DNA from 3 places in the Bacillus sp. JZ109 genome. Region 3 is predicted to be linked to each of the others. Evidence: riboswitches for the same ligand, from Rfam matches in the RefSeq annotation. Region 3 holds a riboswitch; each other region holds the start of a gene.
What was found. Region 3 has a riboswitch for thiamine pyrophosphate ahead of thiT (energy-coupled thiamine transporter ThiT). Riboswitches for the same ligand answer to the same signal wherever they lie in the genome.

Region 1 (4,312 bases), 1.4 Mb from region 3:
GGAAAGGCTGTCAAACACGTTTCATAATGTTCGCAAATGTCCGTTACTTATCATACTCAAACGGCGTGACATTTAGAAGGGAGAGGAAGATGAAAAAACTGAAATTACGGTTGACGCACCTCTGGTATAAGCTGCTGATGAAACTTGGGCTGAAAAGTGATGAAGTCTATTACATAGGCGGGAGTGAAGCCCTGCCGCCTCCATTATCTAAAGATGAGGAGCAGGTTTTGTTAATGAAGCTCCCAAACGGCGATCAGGCGGCGCGCGCCATTCTAATTGAACGCAATTTGCGTCTGGTCGTATATATCGCCCGTAAATTTGAAAATACGGGAATTAATATAGAGGATTTAATCAGCATCGGTACCATCGGTCTAATCAAAGCTGTGAATACATTCAATCCAGAAAAGAAAATCAAGCTTGCTACCTATGCCTCCCGGTGTATAGAAAATGAAATCCTGATGTATTTAAGAAGAAATAACAAAATCCGTTCAGAGGTTTCCTTTGATGAACCGCTTAATATTGATTGGGACGGCAATGAGCTTTTGCTTTCTGATGTGCTCGGCACTGACGATGACATCATCACTAAAGACATAGAAGCTAACGTCGATAAAAAGCTCTTGAAAAAAGCGCTTGAACAGCTTAATGAGAGAGAAAAGCAAATCATGGAGCTGCGGTTTGGGCTTGTCGGTGAAGAAGAAAAAACCCAAAAGGATGTAGCGGATATGATGGGGATTTCTCAGTCTTATATTTCGCGGCTTGAGAAAAGAATTATAAAAAGATTGAGAAAAGAGTTCAACAAAATGGTGTAAAAAATTTTATGGTTAGAACCCCTTGATTTTACAGGGATTTCCTGATTTCGACAGTTTTTCGGTCTGAGTGAAGTGCATATTTTTCCCACCCAAGGAGATACTTAACGTTGTACAGCAGCTCCTGTAGGGAGGGAAAAAAGTGTCGAGAAATAAAGTCGAAATCTGCGGGGTGGATACCTCCAAATTACCAGTACTCAAGAATGAAGAGATGAGAAAGCTGTTTAGGCAGCTGCAGGATGAAGGCGATGATTCAGCAAGAGAAAAGCTTGTAAACGGGAACTTGCGTCTTGTCTTAAGTGTCATTCAACGATTTAATAACAGAGGGGAGTATGTTGATGACTTATTTCAAGTCGGCTGCATCGGACTAATGAAATCCATTGATAATTTTGACCTAAGCCACAATGTTAAGTTTTCAACATACGCTGTACCTATGATTATCGGAGAGATCCGCAGGTATTTACGTGATAATAACCCGATCCGTGTCTCAAGATCACTCCGGGACATCGCTTACAAGGCGCTTCAGGTAAGAGAGCGGTTAATCAGTGAGACAAGCAAGGAGCCGACTGCAGAAGACATCGCAAAAGTTCTTGAAGTACCGCATGAGGAAATTGTATTTGCGCTTGATGCCATCCAGGATCCGGTTTCTCTATTTGAACCGATCTATAACGACGGCGGAGACCCGATCTATGTGATGGACCAAATCAGTGATGAGCGTAATACAGATTCACAATGGATTGAAGAGCTGGCTTTAAAAGAGGGCATGAGAAGGCTGAACGATAGGGAAAAAATGATTTTGAGAAAGCGATTCTTCCAAGGGAAAACCCAAATGGAAGTCGCCGAGGAAATCGGAATTTCTCAAGCGCAGGTGTCCAGACTTGAAAAAGCGGCTATCAAACAAATGAATAAAAATATTCATCAATAATGAAAAGCCTTTAAAACGATGTTGTTTTAAAGGCTTTTCTATTGATTACGGATGGTTTACGTTTTGGGAAAAGTAAGGTATCCTAGTTCGTACAAAGTTTTATGAAAATTAAAACAATTATAAAAGGCAATAAAGAGGAGGACCACGATGATTTTGCAGCTTGACAATGTCTCACTAAAACGGAATGGGAAATGGATACTGAGAGATATTCATTGGAAGGTGGAAGAAAAGGAAAATTGGGTGCTTTACGGCCTAAATGGCGCCGGGAAGACAGCGCTGTTAAATATGCTTTGCTCTTATTATTTTCCAACATCAGGCGAGATGCAGGTGCTTGGCCATGAATTTGGCAAAACAGAGCTTGGGGAAAAGCTCAGACGTAAAATTGGCCTCGTCTCAGCAGCTCTTCAGCAAAAATTGTATCCGGGAGATTCAGCCTTTGAAATTGCTTTGAGCGGAGCTTACGCTTCGATTGGGTTATATGAAACGCCAAGTAAGAAAACCAGGGAAAAAGCGATTGGTTTGTTAGAGGACTTGGGAGCAATTGAATATGCCGATCGCCGCTATGAAACCCTTTCTCAAGGGGAAAAACAAAGAGCGTTGATTGCTAGAGCACTAATGGCCGATCCAGAGTTGCTGATACTGGATGAACCAGTCACAGGACTGGATTTTATTGCCCGGGAAAAGTTGTTAGATACGATTACATACATTGCAAACAAAGAAAATGCACCATCTATCCTTTATGTGACTCATCATGCTGAAGAAATTTTGCCTGTCTTTGATAAAGCCCTTTTATTAAAACAGGGAGAGGTCTTTGGATCCGGAGAAATAAAGGAAATGCTTACTGATCAAATACTTTCCGCTTTTTTTGATACGCCAATCCATGTATTATGGAATCAGGATCGGCCGTTTTTAACTAGAGCTGAGCCGATAACGAATGCCTGACAAATATATATATATTCATCCTAGGGGTGCTTTGCGAAGCTGAGAGAGACTTTGTCTCAACCCTTTTGACCTGATCTGGATCATGCCAGCGGAGGGAAGCGGTGAAAAGCGGAGTACATCGGACTCCGTTTGTTTTTATTAAGCCGTTTCATCACATTTGAAACGGCTTTTTTGATTTTAAAGAATAGGAGCGGATTTACATTGGATCAACAAATAGACTCTTTGCAAAAAAAAGTGGAAGAACATAAGGAGGAGCTTATTCAGCTTGCGAAAACGCTGATTTCTTATCAAACACCTGCTCCGCCTGCAAGAAATACAGAGGGCATTCAGTCATGGATTGCGGGATATTTAAATGAATTGGGATTCTCGATCGACAAATGGGATGTGTACCCTGGAGATCCCAATGTTGTAGGGAAGCTAAAAGGAACAGATTCAGCAGATTATTATAGCCTGATTATCAATGGCCACGTAGATGTGGCAGAGGTAAAAGAGGATGAAGAATGGGAGCATGATCCATTTCATCCAATTGAAAAAAACGGTCTCTTAATCGGTCGAGGCGCTTCCGATATGAAGGGCGGAATGGCGTGTGTGTTGTTTGCTGTCAAATTAATTCGTGAAGCCGGCATTGAGCTTCCCGGTGATCTGATTCTGCAATCGGTTATCGGGGAGGAAGTTGGAGAAGCCGGCACGCTTGAATGCTGCAAGAGGGGCTACCACGCTGATTTTGCAATTGTCGCTGATACGAGCGATATGCATATTCAAGGCCAAGGCGGTGTTATTACAGGCTGGATCGAAATCAAAAGCAGTCAAACATTTCACGATGGAACGAGACGGAATATGATTCACGCAGGCGGAGGAACATTCGGAGCAAGCGCAATTGAAAAAATGGCGAAAATCATTGCGGGGCTCGGTGAACTTGAGCGCCACTGGTCTATTATGAAAAGTTATCCCGGCTTTAAACCTGGAACAAATACAATTAACCCGGCTGTTATAGAAGGCGGCAGACATGCGGCTTTTATAGCGGACGAATGCCGGCTGTGGATCACTGTCCATTTTTATCCAAATGAAACCCATGACCAAGTGGCAGCGGAAATAGAAGATTACGTCAATCGGCTGAGTGACAGTGATATTTGGCTTAGGGAAAACCGCCCTGTATTCAAGTGGGGAGGCTCATCTATGATAGAAGACAGAGGAGAAATTTTTCCGGCATTGGAAGTTGACCCTGGCCACCCAGGCGTCTTAGCGCTAACTGCCTCTCATCAGAAAGTGAAACGGGAGTGTCCAATTATTGACGTTTCTCAATCAGTTACAGATGGCGGATGGCTGTATGATGCCGGTATTCCATGCGTAATATACGGTCCTGGAGATCTGCACAATGCACACTCTGTGAACGAGAAGGTATCGATTGAGCAGCTAGTAGAGTATACAAAAATTATACTCGATTTTATCATCAGCTGGTGCAGCCGGAAAAAAGAGCAATGACATGAAAATTTCTTCTTGCTGACAAGGTTCAGCCTGCCCGTTCATATACTTGAACAAAAGGACGGAAAAAGGACGTGATGGAATGATCAGCATTTCAGAATTTCAGGTAAAGGATGTCGTCAATGTCTCAAACGGAAAAAAGCTGGGGAGTATTGGT
Region 2 (4,312 bases), 2.0 Mb from region 3:
TGTTTTCCGCTTTGAACAGAGTATTCCTCCGCTTCGACGCTCTCTGTTTTTCTAAAAAATGAAGATGGAGCATTCTCCATCTTCATCTTATTTATTGATATAAATTGCTTCCCGTATCGACAAACTCTTTTGCTTTTTCTTTTAATCCTTTATTTATGGCTTCTGCTTCACTGAGATCGTTTTTCTTCGCATAATCCCGAATATCCTGTGAAATTCTCATGCTGCAAAATTTCGGACCGCACATGGAACAAAAGTGAGCGGTTTTTGCTCCTTCAGCAGGCAGGGTTTCATCATGGTATTCAAGGGCTCTCTCCGGATCAAGAGATAAATTAAACTGATCCCGCCAGCGGAATTCAAAACGGGCTTTCGATAACGCATCATCCCGGATTTGCGCTCCGGGATGCCCTTTTGCAAGGTCCGCAGCGTGCGCAGCGATCTTATATGTAATGACTCCTTCACGAACATCATCACGGTTTGGCAGCCCCAAATGCTCCTTCGGCGTTACATAACAAAGCATTGCTGTCCCATACCAACCGATCATCGCCGCTCCGATCGCTGAAGTAATATGGTCATATCCCGGCGCAATATCCGTTGTCAACGGCCCCAATGTGTAAAAAGGCGCTTCTTTACAAATGTCCATTTGTTTATCGACGTTCTCTTTGATTTTATGCATCGGAACATGTCCAGGACCCTCAATCATCACCTGAACATCATGCTTCCAGGCAATTTGCGTCAGCTCTCCAAGCGTCTCTAATTCAGCAAACTGCGCTTCGTCATTGGCATCAGCAATTGATCCGGGACGCAAACCATCCCCAAGTGAGAAAGCAATATCATACATTTTCATAATCTCACATATTTCTTCAAAATGTGTGTATAAAAAGCTTTCTTGATGATGAGCCAGACACCACTGCGCCATAATCGCTCCCCCGCGTGACACAATACCAGTTGTCCGTTTGGCAGTCAGCGGTACATACCTAAGCAAAACACCCGCGTGAATCGTAAAATAATCCACTCCCTGCTCTGCCTGCTCGATTAGCGTATCACGATAAATCTCCCACGTTAAATCCTCCGCTACGCCGTTTACTTTTTCAAGCGCCTGATAAATCGGAACAGTTCCCACAGGCACGGGGCAATTGCGGATAATCCATTCACGCGTCGTATGAATATCTTTTCCGGTAGAGAGATCCATCATCGTATCCGCTCCCCAGCGGATGGCCCACGTCATTTTTTCCACTTCTTCTTCAATGGATGACGTAACCGCTGAATTCCCGATATTCGCATTAATCTTCACATGAAAATTCCGGCCGATAATCATTGGCTCACTTTCAGGGTGATTAATGTTTGAAGGAATAATCGCCCGGCCGCTGGCTACCTCGTCTCTGACGAATTCAGGAGACACATGCTCACGAATGGCGATAAATTCCATCTCAGGTGTAATGATCCCCTTTTTTGCATAGTGCATTTGTGTGACATTTTGACCTGCCTTCGCCCTCAGCGGTTTCCGCTTTAATCCTGGGTAGCTTACGTTTGGATTTGCTTTTTTATAACCGTTATCTTCTGGTTTTATAGCCCGACCTTCATACTCTTCCACGTCACCGCGCTCTGTGATCCATTTTTGGCGGAGCGGCTTTAATCCTTCTTGAATATTAATGGTTACTTCAGGGTCCGTATACGGTCCGCTTGTATCATAGACACGCACAGGCGCGTTTTCCTCTTCGCCGAACGATCCCGTCGTCGGACTCAATAGGATCTCCCTCATCGGCACTTGGATGTCCGAAGAAGAACCCTCCACGTATACCTTCTTGCTGCCTGAAAAACTTGACATAATGGAAATGTTGGCTTGCTGCACTGAATTGTTTTGCATTACTTTTCCTTCCCCTCTCTACGTTTGAAAGGACAAAATCAAGCCCATAACCAGCACAAAAAACCGGATTCATATAAATGAACCCGGTTACAGTCAGAAAGAAACATATTATTGCCCAGCAAGACAATAACAAAAACAATTCCTCTACTTCCCCACGCTGGTACGAACCAGATCAGGTCCAAAGGGTTAAGAAGCTTACCTTCTCTCTCAGCCCGAAAGCGGGCACCCCCAGTAACTATTGATTTCGCACTCATCTTATCATAAAATCAATCTGAAAAAAAGAGGAATATAGATAATATTCAGCCAATTTCACCCTAAATATTTGACCGGCAACGGAATTTCAGCTATTTCATGTTCAGCCATCATCACCCGATATGCCTTTCCTTCCGACCTTGAACTCACAGTCTGAAACAGCTGATCATTTATGAAATGGAGAGCAGCCCCATCATCCGCTGCATAGCCACTGCATAAGAACTTGTTAGATATCAGCTGGTGGTATGCCGGTCTCCGATCCTTTTCCCCGTCATAATGGGGACAAAAGCTCCCTTGCAAAAAACCTAAACTTTTCAAACTTGTCAGCGGTCCGGCTGAATCCGTCACCCCTTCTTCAAACCAGCAGATCGCACCGGCACTTAATCCAGCCAAAACCACACCGTTCTTCCATGCTTCCCTGAGAATCTGGTCAAGCCCCCACTCTTTCCATAACACAAGTAAATTCCGCGTATTTCCCCCGCCAACATAAATCACGTCCATTTCCATAACAAAAGAAGCTACATCTGTTGATGGCGGCTTAAACAAAGATAAGTGAGACGGCACACAATCCAGTGTTTGAAATGCATGATAAAACCGCTGAATATAGTTTTGGGAATCTCCGCTCGCCGTCGGCAAAAAACAAATACGAGGCTGCTCTCGTTTTGATTGAGGATATATTGATCGAGGGACAAATTATCCGGCTCAATCGAAAAACCCCCGCCCCCCATCGCTATAATCTGCTTCATCATCACATCCCCCAACAAAATTTGTTGCTTATTATAGCATTTTGTATAGAAGCAAGAAACAAAGCCAAATACTTTCTTATCAGGAGCTGCTAAAAAAACAAAGGAGGTGGTTTCCCATTGAACAAAGTCTTTGTCCCAAAGATATTCTTGATTTGTTAACAACAATAAAAACCAGCATTAACAAATACACTGTCGCAATAACAGAAGCCGAAAATCCCCACATCAGAAGAGCATTGCATGATCAATTAGATACAGCTGTGTATCTCCATGATGAACTGTCAGATTTTCTGTTAGAAAAGGGGTGGCTCGGGTGAGCAATTTCAAATCGATTCACTTTTATCTTGTAGCAAAAACCACAAAAAGAGACGGGATCTCAAAGATGAGATGCCGTCTCTTTTTTATTGCTCCACTCTTCTTAAAGCCTCGTTTACCGTTTCTTTTATAAACGCGTCTTCACCGCTTAATCGGTCTAAACTGAGATCGCCGTTTCTCAGCCTTTCGGAAATATTGTTTATATCCTCCTCTACTGTGATTTGCAGCTCACCAGCCAAAAACATTCTGTGTAATTCATCTGCAACCAAACTTTCTTTATTCACTTCCATCCACTCCTTTATTTTCAATATTATTCTTAGTCTGTCCCTAGGCCGAGACGAATAATAGGAAAAAAGTATGAATCAAACGAATCTTTTTTCCTCCTTCTTACGTATATCTGTTGAGAAAAAAGAAAAAGGGGAAGATCTAACATGTCATTTTTTAAGAAGCTTGCGGCAAGTGCCGGAATTGGAGCTGCAAAAGTAGATACAATTTTAGAAAAAGACGCATATTTTCCAGGAGAAGAAGTACAGGGAACGGTACATGTCAAAGGTGGAAAAATCGCTCAGGACATCCGTTATATCGATTTACAGCTTAGCACACGGTATGTCATTGTAAAAGACGATGAAGAGCACCGGAAATACGCTACAATTCATTCTTTCCGGGTCACTGGTTCATTTACCATACAGCCTGGTGAAGAGCATCAATTTCCGTTCACATTCACTCTGCCTCTAGATACGCCGATCACTGCAGGGAAAGTAGAGGTTGCCGTGGTGACAGACCTTGACATTCAAGGCGGTATCGATAAATCCGATCATGACCGCATTTTCGTTGAAGCGCACCCTTGGATTGAAAATGTGCTTGAAGCAATCGAAAACCTGGGCTTCCATCTTAACGAAGCAGACTGCGAACAAGCGCCCTACTTCCAGCGTCGTCTTCCGTTCGTTCAAGAATTCGAATTCGTTCCGACTTCCGGGTATTATCGTCAGATGCTTGATGAATTAGAACTCATTTTCCTTTTAGACGAAGGCGGTTTGGAAATCATTTTCGAAGTCGACCGCAGAGCAAGAGGACTCCGAGGGTGGCTGGAAGAGATGTATAATGACGGAGAACAGCTTGTACGCGTCCGTTTCAGCCA
Region 3 (4,312 bases):
GAAGATGATCTCAGAGGAAGACTCGGTAAAGTGATTACAGCTGTGCCGGTTGACGGGTTTGGTGAAGTGGTCATAGAAGGGATAGGCGGGACCATTTCAAAGTCAGCGGTCAGTTTTGATAATCAGCAGATCAGTTACGGGACAACGGTGTTAGTCGTAGATATTAACAACGGAGTTCTTTCGGTTACTCCGCATGAACCCATTTAATATACAAGGAGGAATTTGATATGACAATGCCGATTATAATGATCATCGGAGTTGTATTCTTTTTATTAATTGCACTAATAGCTGTGTTTATTACGAAGTATCGTACAGCAGGGCCTGATGAAGCGTTAATTGTAACGGGGAGCTATCTGGGCAATAAAAATGTTCATGTCGATGAAGGCGGCAACCGTATTAAAATCGTCCGCGGCGGAGGAACCTTTGTCCTTCCCGTCTTCCAGCAGGCAGAGCCGCTAAGCCTATTATCAAGCAAACTCGATGTTTCGACACCTGAAGTCTATACAGAACAAGGAGTGCCAGTAATGGCCGATGGAACTGCGATTATTAAAATCGGCGGTTCTATAGGAGAAATCGCTACAGCAGCCGAACAATTTTTAGGGAAATCAAAAGACGACCGTGAGCAGGAAGCGCGGGAGGTTTTAGAAGGCCACCTTCGTTCCATTCTCGGCTCAATGACAGTTGAAGAAATCTATAAAAACAGGGAGAAATTTTCTCAAGAGGTGCAGCGTGTCGCTTCACAGGATCTCGCGAAAATGGGGCTTGTAATCGTCTCGTTTACCATTAAAGATGTTCGTGATAAAAACGGTTATCTTGAATCATTAGGGAAACCGAGAATTGCCCAAGTAAAACGCGATGCTGATATCGCAACAGCAGAGGCTGATAAAGAAACCCGAATTAAGCGGGCAGAAGCCGATAAAGACGCAAAAAAATCAGAACTTGAACGGGCGACGGAAATCGCTGAAGCTGAAAAACTCAATCAGCTCAAAATGGCTGAATTTCGCAGAGAACAAGATACGGCAAAAGCGAATGCCGACCAAGCATATGATTTAGAGACTGCCAGAGCGCGCCAGCAAGTCACAGAGCAGGAAATGCAGGTTAAAATTATCGAACGCCAAAAACAAATAGAACTAGAAGAAAAAGAAATTCTTCGCCGTGAACGTCAATACGACTCAGAGGTAAAGAAAAAAGCCGATGCAGACCGTTATTCTGTTGAGCAGTCCGCAGCAGCTGAGAAAGCCAAACAGCTCGCGGAAGCCGATGCCAAGAAGTACAGTATAGAAGCAATGGCAAAGGCTGAGGCGGAAAAAGTAAGAATTGACGGGCTAGCAAAAGCAGAAGCGGAAAAAGCGAAAGGAGAGACAGAGGCAGAGGTTATCCGCCTGAAAGGTCTTGCAGAAGCGGAAGCAAAAGAGAAAATTGCGGCTGCTTTTGAACAGTACGGGCAGGCGGCGATTTTCGATATGATTGTCAAAATGCTTCCGGAATACGCGAAACAAGCAGCGGCACCTCTTTCAAATATTGATAAAATCACCGTTGTCGATACAGGAGGAAGCGGTGAATCAAGCGGAGCAAACAAAGTAACCAGCTATGCGACGAACTTAATGTCAAGTTTGCAAGAAAGTTTAAAAGCATCCTCAGGAATTGATGTAAAAGAAATGCTTGAGAACTTTTCAGGAAAAGGAAACGTAAAACAAAGCATTAATGAATTAACAAATGAAATCAAAGAAGCCAAAACGATCCAAAAATCAGAGTAAGGAAAGGGCAGAACCGTATGGTAACTGTACGTGAAGCGAAGTTAGAGGATATAAAGGACATTGCAAAAGTGCATGTAGACAGCTGGAGGACAACATACCACGAAACTATCCCGATTGATTATTTAAACAGCCTGAACTATAAGGAATTTGAAGACAAATGGAAAAGTCGCTCGTTAAAAGGAGTATTTGTTGCTCAGGACGAAATGGGTTCAGTATTCGGCTTTGCTTCATTTGGACCTATTCGCTCTGAACAAGAAGGCTATGACGGCGAGTTATACGCTATTTATCTTCTGGAAGAGCGCCAGCGGCAAGGTGCAGGCAGGGCGCTCTTAGCAAAAGGAGCGGAGTATTTGCTTCAACATGGCTTTTCAAGTATGTTTGTTTGGGTTATTGAGCAGAATCCCTCGATTATATTTTATCAGGCCTATTCACCTGAAAGAGTAGCGGAGGACAACTTTGAAATTGCCGGAGTAAGGTTGAAAGAAGTAGGTCTTGGCTGGCCGGATCTTTCAGCTTTAAAAACACTTCTTAACAGATAACGAACAATCCCCCAGCGGAATTCGCTGGGGGATTGTTACTTTTACGCTTTGTCACTTTTAAGCAGACGGGGTGCTGTCATAAATAATAAACATAGGACAATTGCACAAATAATGAATGAAGGTACCATGTAAGTCGCATTATAAGTTAAAGAATAAATCCATACCGGTGTTCCTTTTGGAGCAAAGCTGCCGAAAAACACAGCTCCTGAAATGACATGCGCGGCATAGCGCAGCAAACTGCCGATAAAAACTGCGCTGACCACTGAAACAATCAATTTCCCTTTTGTTTTTGATACAGCGGCTTTACGGACTGAAGAAGCGAAACAGCCGCTTATGCCGATTGCTGCGAAAGCGACAATGTAATCTAACAATAGCTGTACAGGATGTTGAGCAAACAAGTTTCCGATTGCTATTTGTACTAGACCTGTCAACAAACCTGTAGTAAGACCTGCTTTGACACCCCAGCGAAACGAAATTAAAAAGATCGGAATCATCATGATGGAGACCGAGCCTCCTTGAGGCATGCTAAGAAACATTCCTGAGACAATGTCTAAAATAACGGCTGCCGCTGTCATAATGGCAATTTCAATAAGGCGAACTAGTTGCTTAGATTGATTCATATCTATCTCCTTCCATTGACAGACAACCAAAAGGACAACAAAAAAGCAGCACGCGGAAGGATGAGAAAAGTTCCACGCACTGCTTTACGATCTGCAATTCATTTGACTTTGCCACATCCCTACGCCAGCGTTAACTAACAGGTTCAAAGGGTCAGAACGAAACCGCTCACTCTCAGCTTTAATGCTCCCCTTGTGGTCATCAGTATTTAGTTCGTTTCTACTATACAAGAAAACGAAAAAAACAACAAGATCACATGACTGATGTATATGTTCTTTTAAGAAAGTAATATGATACACACGCTTTAGAAATCATGGCGAGGATTATAGTTTATTTGTTTTATAGATTTTTTAAAAAAACTATTGCAATAAATAAATACAGGTGTTATATTATTAAACGTCGCTGATGCACAGCGGACACAAACTAGATGCTTCAAAACAACTTGAAAAAAGTTGTTGACAAAAAAGAAGCTGAATGTTATATTAGTAAAGCTGCTTCATTGAGAAGTAACGAAATGATCTTTGAAAACTAAACAAGACAAAACGTACCTGTTAATTCATTTTTATAAATCGCACAGCGATGTGCGTAGTCAGTCAAACTAGGGCCTGCACGACGCAGGTCACACAGGTGTCGCCGCAGGAAGCGGTGAACTTAATCTGTGATCCATTTATCGGAGAGTTTGATCCTGGCTCAGGACGAACGCTGGCGGCGTGCCTAATACATGCAAGTCGAGCGGACAGATGGGAGCTTGCTCCCTGATGTTAGCGGCGGACGGGTGAGTAACACGTGGGTAACCTGCCTGTAAGACTGGGATAACTCCGGGAAACCGGGGCTAATACCGGATGGTTGTTTGAACCGCATGGTTCAAACATAAAAGGTGGCTTCGGCTACCACTTACAGATGGACCCGCGGCGCATTAGCTAGTTGGTGAGGTAATGGCTCACCAAGGCAACGATGCGTAGCCGACCTGAGAGGGTGATCGGCCACACTGGGACTGAGACACGGCCCAGACTCCTACGGGAGGCAGCAGTAGGGAATCTTCCGCAATGGACGAAAGTCTGACGGAGCAACGCCGCGTGAGTGATGAAGGTTTTCGGATCGTAAAGCTCTGTTGTTAGGGAAGAACAAGTACCGTTCAAATAGGGCGGTACCTTGACGGTACCTAACCAGAAAGCCACGGCTAACTACGTGCCAGCAGCCGCGGTAATACGTAGGTGGCAAGCGTTGTCCGGAATTATTGGGCGTAAAGGGCTCGCAGGCGGTTTCTTAAGTCTGATGTGAAAGCCCCCGGCTCAACCGGGGAGGGTCATTGGAAACTGGGGAACTTGAGTGCAGAAGAGGAGAGTGGAATTCCACGTGTAGCGGTGAAATGCGTAGAGATGTGGAGGAACACCAGTG

Region 1: it holds a riboswitch for thiamine pyrophosphate, as region 3 does, so the genes downstream of both, ylmB (N-formyl-4-amino-5-aminomethyl-2-methylpyrimidine deformylase) here and thiT (energy-coupled thiamine transporter ThiT) in region 3, are expected to answer to the same signal.
Region 2: it holds a riboswitch for thiamine pyrophosphate, as region 3 does, so the genes downstream of both, thiC (phosphomethylpyrimidine synthase ThiC) here and thiT (energy-coupled thiamine transporter ThiT) in region 3, are expected to answer to the same signal.

The regions. Positions count from the first base shown of each region.
Region 1 covers NZ_CP096388.1:2,473,322-2,477,633, reverse strand. The annotation lists gene spoIIGA (sigma-E processing peptidase SpoIIGA) at 1-27, shown strand, start outside; gene sigE (RNA polymerase sporulation sigma factor SigE) at 90-809, shown strand; gene sigG (RNA polymerase sporulation sigma factor SigG) at 949-1,731, shown strand; gene M1D94_RS13020 (ABC transporter ATP-binding protein) at 1,879-2,673, shown strand; TPP riboswitch at 2,686-2,787, shown strand; gene ylmB (N-formyl-4-amino-5-aminomethyl-2-methylpyrimidine deformylase) at 2,875-4,155, shown strand; gene M1D94_RS13010 (YlmC/YmxH family sporulation protein) at 4,238-4,312, shown strand, end outside.
Region 2 covers NZ_CP096388.1:3,125,440-3,129,751, forward strand. The annotation lists partial or broken gene M1D94_RS16495 (BBE domain-containing protein) at 1-55, shown strand, start outside; gene thiC (phosphomethylpyrimidine synthase ThiC) at 92-1,864, opposite strand; TPP riboswitch at 1,997-2,104, opposite strand; partial or broken gene M1D94_RS16505 (Type 1 glutamine amidotransferase-like domain-containing protein) at 2,174-2,862, opposite strand; gene M1D94_RS16510 (spore coat protein) at 2,904-3,176, shown strand; gene M1D94_RS16515 (hypothetical protein) at 3,261-3,464, opposite strand; gene spo0M (sporulation control protein Spo0M) at 3,606-4,312, shown strand, end outside.
Region 3 covers NZ_CP096388.1:1,059,439-1,063,750, forward strand. The annotation lists gene M1D94_RS05365 (NfeD family protein) at 1-207, shown strand, start outside; gene floT (flotillin lipid rafts scaffold protein FloT) at 228-1,757, shown strand; gene M1D94_RS05375 (GNAT family N-acetyltransferase) at 1,775-2,296, shown strand; gene thiT (energy-coupled thiamine transporter ThiT) at 2,338-2,916, opposite strand; TPP riboswitch at 3,016-3,117, opposite strand; rRNA gene M1D94_RS05385 (16S ribosomal RNA) at 3,582-4,312, shown strand, end outside.